Regions from separate parts of the Pedococcus sp. P5_B7 genome, predicted to be linked through region 2. Evidence: predicted binding sites of a transcription regulator. Region 2 holds the regulator's gene; the other holds the start of a gene.
The links. Region 2 encodes HspR, which represses chaperone genes until heat shock. Its sites were predicted from a motif close to AAGTTGAGTCNNNNNGACTCAACTT; they were not measured.

Region 1: the regulator HspR is predicted to act here: its motif matches at 1,420-1,444, upstream of ACXJKD_RS08850 (ATP-dependent Clp protease ATP-binding subunit).

Annotation. Positions count from the first base shown of each region.
Region 1 covers NZ_JBFULM010000002.1:1,246,769-1,249,152, forward strand. Annotated here, with positions in the region: gene ACXJKD_RS08850 (ATP-dependent Clp protease ATP-binding subunit) at 1-1,268, opposite strand, end outside; gene ACXJKD_RS08855 (hypothetical protein) at 1,653-2,165, opposite strand; gene paaK (phenylacetate--CoA ligase PaaK) at 2,251-2,384, opposite strand, start outside.
Region 2 covers NZ_JBFULM010000005.1:108,334-110,717, forward strand. Annotated here, with positions in the region: gene ACXJKD_RS12785 (DnaJ C-terminal domain-containing protein) at 1-877, shown strand, start outside; gene ACXJKD_RS12790 (heat shock protein transcriptional repressor HspR) at 884-1,339, shown strand; gene ACXJKD_RS12795 (helix-turn-helix domain-containing protein) at 1,467-1,739, opposite strand; gene ACXJKD_RS12800 (hypothetical protein) at 1,916-2,263, shown strand; gene ACXJKD_RS12805 (ImmA/IrrE family metallo-endopeptidase) at 2,229-2,384, shown strand, end outside.

The sequences.
Region 1 (2,384 bases), on a different contig from region 2:
CGCAGGTCCGGCGGTGCGGTCATCCGGCGGATGCGCAACCGCGCGCCCGCCTCGTCGATGAGGTCGATCGCCTTGTCGGGGAGGAACCGGTCGTTGATGTAGCGGTCGGCGAGGTTGGCCGCGGAGACGAGGGCGCCGTCGGTGATGGACACCCGGTGGTGCGCCTCGTAGCGGTCGCGCAGGCCCTTGAGGATCTCGATCGCGTGGCTGAGCGTGGGCTCGGCGACCTGGATCGGCTGGAACCGGCGCTCGAGGGCCGAGTCCTTCTCGATGTGCTTGCGGTACTCGTCGAGCGTGGTGGCACCGATGGTCTGGAGCTCGCCACGGGCCAGCATCGGCTTGAGGATGCTGGCGGCGTCGATCGCGCCCTCGGCGGCACCCGCACCCACGAGGGTGTGGATCTCGTCGATGAACAGGATGATGTCGCCGCGGGTGCGGATCTCCTTGAGGACCTTCTTGAGCCGCTCCTCGAAGTCACCGCGGTAGCGGCTGCCGGCGACGAGGGCGCCGAGGTCGAGGGTGTAGAGCTGCTTGTCCTTGAGGGTCTCGGGCACCTCGCCCTTGACGATGTCCTGCGCCAGGCCCTCGACGACGGCGGTCTTGCCGACGCCGGGCTCACCGATCAGCACCGGGTTGTTCTTGGTGCGGCGGGACAGCACCTGCATGACCCGCTCGATCTCCTTCTCACGCCCGATGACCGGGTCGAGCTTGCCCTCACGGGCAGCCATCGTGAGGTTGCGGCCGAACTGGTCGAGCACGAGGGAGCCCGCGGGGGTGCCCTCCTGCTGGACGTTGCCGGTCAGGCCGGCGCCCGAGCCGCCCTCCTTGCCCTGGTAGCCGGAGATGAGCTGGATCACCTGCTGCCGCACGCGGTTGAGGTCGGCGCCCAGCTTGACGAGGACCTGGGCGGCGACGCCCTCGCCCTCGCGGATGAGGCCGAGCAGGATGTGCTCTGTGCCGATGTAGTTGTGGCCGAGCTGCAGCGCTTCGCGCAGGCTCAGCTCGAGGACCTTCTTCGCCCGGGGCGTGAAGGGAATGTGGCCACTGGGGGCCTGCTGGCCCTGGCCGATGATCTCCTGCACCTGCTCGCGGACCGACTCCAGCGAAATGCCGAGGCTCTCCAGAGCCTTGGAGGCGACGCCTTCACCCTCGTGGATGAGACCGAGCAGGATGTGCTCCGTGCCGATGTAGTTGTGGTTGAGCATGCGCGCTTCTTCCTGCGCGAGCACGACCACCCGACGGGCCCGGTCGGTGAACCGTTCAAACATCTTCTGCTCCTGCCTATCGAGATCACCTCGATGCTATCCGTGCGACGCGGACCCGGCGTACGCCTTCCGTTGACCGATACCTGATCGGGACGAAATAAGCCCTGTCGAACGACTCGTTGGGGGAACGCGGGGCACTCCCCCACTGTTCCCCGCCCTGAGCCGAGTCGGCTCATGTTCGCCGTGGGCGGACGCCGGGGGTATGCCGCGGGGCCGGGTTCAGGCCGCGGGGCCAGCCACCCGGCATACCTCCCCTTTATCGGGTGTAGGGACTTGGTTGCGCTTCACCCGAKAACGCTTCTCGGGTGAAGCGCAACCTTCCTGCTCAACCCGATAAAGGTGAGACGGGGTATGCCGCGGACGCCGGGGCATGCCGCGGGGCCGGGTTCAGGCCGCGGGGCCCTTCTTGCGCACCTCGTCGACGTGGGCCATCGCCTCGCGGAGCTCGCCGAGCCAGCTGTCGGACTTCTCGCCGACGAGCTTGACGCACCAGGCCAACGCCTCGGAGCGCGACTTCGCGACACCGGCCTCGACGAGGGTGTCGAGCACCTTGCGCTCGGACTGGCGCAGCCGCGTCATGACGGGGGCCGCCAGGTGGGTGAAGAGGGCCTCGGTCTCGCCGACCCGCACGCCCCACGAGACCTTGCGGCCGCTGAGGTGCTCCAGCTCGCGCGCGATCTCGATGCGCCGCTCGCGGGTGTCCTCACGGAAGGACTTGATCCGGCCCCGGGCGGCGATGGTGCGGTCGGTGTCGTCGGGGTCGTCGCCGAGGTCGGGCTCGGCGAGGTCACCGATGATGATGAGCTCGTCGCGGTCGCGGGTGACCTCGACGGGGCCGGTGAACCAGTCGGTGGGGAGTCGGCCGGCCAGCCAGGCTTCCGCAGTGGTCTTGGTAGTCATGTAATGATGATTACACCGTTACGGTGTTAAGGGAATGGCTGTCCGCTGTCGGCGAACTCGGGCCCCGCCAGCAGGGCCCGGCTCCTCAGCGCGGACGCTGGTCGCTGATCCGCTTCGCCTTGCCGAGCGAGCGTTCGAGGGCGTGCGGCTCGAGGACCTCGACCCGGATCGTGACACCGACCCGGTCCTTGACCTTCGTGCGCAGGGCGCCGGCCATGA
Region 2 (2,384 bases):
GGCTGCAGAGCAGCGGTTCAAGGACATCGGCGAGGCGAACTCGGTGCTGGCCGACCCCGAGAAGCGCCGGGAGTACGACGCCGTCCGCCAGATGGCCCGGGGCGGCGCGCGGTTCACCGCCAGTGGTCCCGGCGGCGGAGCGGGTGGCTTCGACGACGTGTTCTCCTCGATGTTCGGTGGCGGGAGCAGCGGAGGCGGCGCCCGCGTGCGGTACTCGACCGGTGGCGGCGGTGAACCCAACCTCGAGGACATCCTCGGTGGGATGTTCGGAGGAGGCGGCGGCCCGGCATACGGGGGCACGGGTTTCCGCGCTCCCCAGGGACCGCGCAAGGGCGCGGACCTGACCGCGCGCACGAGCCTGCCGTTCCGCGACGCCGTCGAGGGTGCCACCGTCACCCTCAGCACCACCGGTGGCGGCCAGATCACCACCCGGATCCCGGCCGGGGTCAGGGACGGACAGAAGATCCGCCTGCGCGGCAAGGGCCAGCCCGGCGACTCCGGGGCTCCCGCGGGCGACCTCATCCTCACCGTGGCGGTCGAGAAGCACCCGGTCTTCGGCCGGGAAGGCGACAACCTCACCATCGAGCTCCCGGTGACCTTCGCCGAGGCGACCCTCGGCGCCACCGTGGCCGTGCCCACCCTCGACGGCTCGACCGTCAAGGTGCGCGTCGCACCCGGCACACCCAGCGGCCGGGTGCTGCGGATCAAGGGCCGTGGCGTGCCGGTCAAGGACAAGCCGGGTGACCTGATGGCGAAGGTCAGCATCGTGGTGCCGCAGCGGCTGTCCGACGAGGCGATGGCCGCGGTCCAGACCCTGCAGACCCTCGACGATGGGTTCGACCCGCGGGCCGAGCTCTTCGCCAACGCGAGGCGGTGACCGGTCGTGGACGACCCCCGCTCGTTCTCGCCTGACGACGACGCCCCGATCTTCGTCATCTCGGTCGCGGCCACCCTGGCCGGCATGCACGCGCAGACCTTGCGGCAGTACGACCGCCTCGGCCTGGTCAGCCCGTCGCGGACCCGCGGTGGGGGACGGCGCTACTCCGGGCGCGACGTCGCGATGCTGAGGGAGGTCCAGCGCCTCTCCCAGGAGGAGGGCGTCAGCCTCGCCGGCATCCAGCGCATCCTGGAGCTCGAGAACCAGGTGGCTGCCCTGCGCGGTCGGGTGCTCGAGCTCACCGACGAGCTGGAACGCTCGCGGCGCTCGTCCCAGGCGCGGTCGGCCTCCCGGGTGTTCGCCGTCGGTCCGACGGGTGACGTGATCGCGGTGCGGGCCGGGCAGCGGCCCCGGATGCAGCGCTCGCAGGCCCTGGTGGTCTGGCGCCCGAGCCAACCCTGACCCACACCGGTTGGCCCGCGGCATCCGCATTCCCACATCCCCGCTTCCCGGTATGCCAAGAGCCCCCACTCGCAGCAGGGTGGGGGCTCTCGGCATGCACCGGCGCTTGGGGGAGGAGCCGGGCAGGTCAGGCGGACACCTCGTCGCGCAGCGGCGCGGTGGCCAGGAGTGCCCGGTAGTCCTCGATCTGCAGCTCGCGCAGCAGCGCGGCGTAGACCTCAGGGCTGACGCGGAACTTGCTGCCGTTCTCGAGGTGCCGGATGTAGGACGGGTCCACCTCCACGGCCGCGGCGAGGTCAGCCACCGCACGACCCCTGGCCCGTCGGATGACTCGCAGTGCGTAGCCGTGCACCTCGATCACGTGGTTTGGGGGTGTTTCCCTAGGCATGGCCATGAACATAGTCAGGAACGGCTGGTCCGGCAAGAGTTCTGCACAGGTGTCACCAGAATGGGGCGTGATCGCGTCGGCTGCCCCGGGTGTTGCCTCACACAGTGGCGGAGCCGACGGTCTTGGCGGGCCGATCCGTGACTGAGCAGGACTAGAAGTGACTGGGTGTGACTGGCAAGATGCGCAGCATGAATCGTGAGCAGCTCGAACGCCTCGGCCAACGCGTCGAACGGGCCCGTCTCGGCCACGGGTGGAGCAAGGAGCAGGCGGCCAGGGAGGCGCGCATCTCCTCCATCACGTGGAAGCGCGTGGAGGACGGGCTCGGGGTCCAGGACGTCAAGCGAGCCAAGGTGCTCGAGGTGCTCGGGTTGGACGACCGTGGTGAGCCTGTCGGTGGGCCGGCGCAGGATGGGGGCTACGTGACCGCCCCGGGTCAGCGGGTCCGGTCCGGGGTCAGTGACGAGGAGGTCCTCGCGCTGATCGACGACGTGAGGAGCAGGCTTGACGCCATCGAGCGACGCATCCGGGGTACCTGACCCCTGGGCGGTGCTGCGCGAGATGCGCGACGTGGTGCTGGTGCGACAGCCCATCGCCGAGCCCGGTCGCTACTACCACGGCCGTCGGGCGATCGTGCTGCGCTCCGGTCGCAGCCTCGAG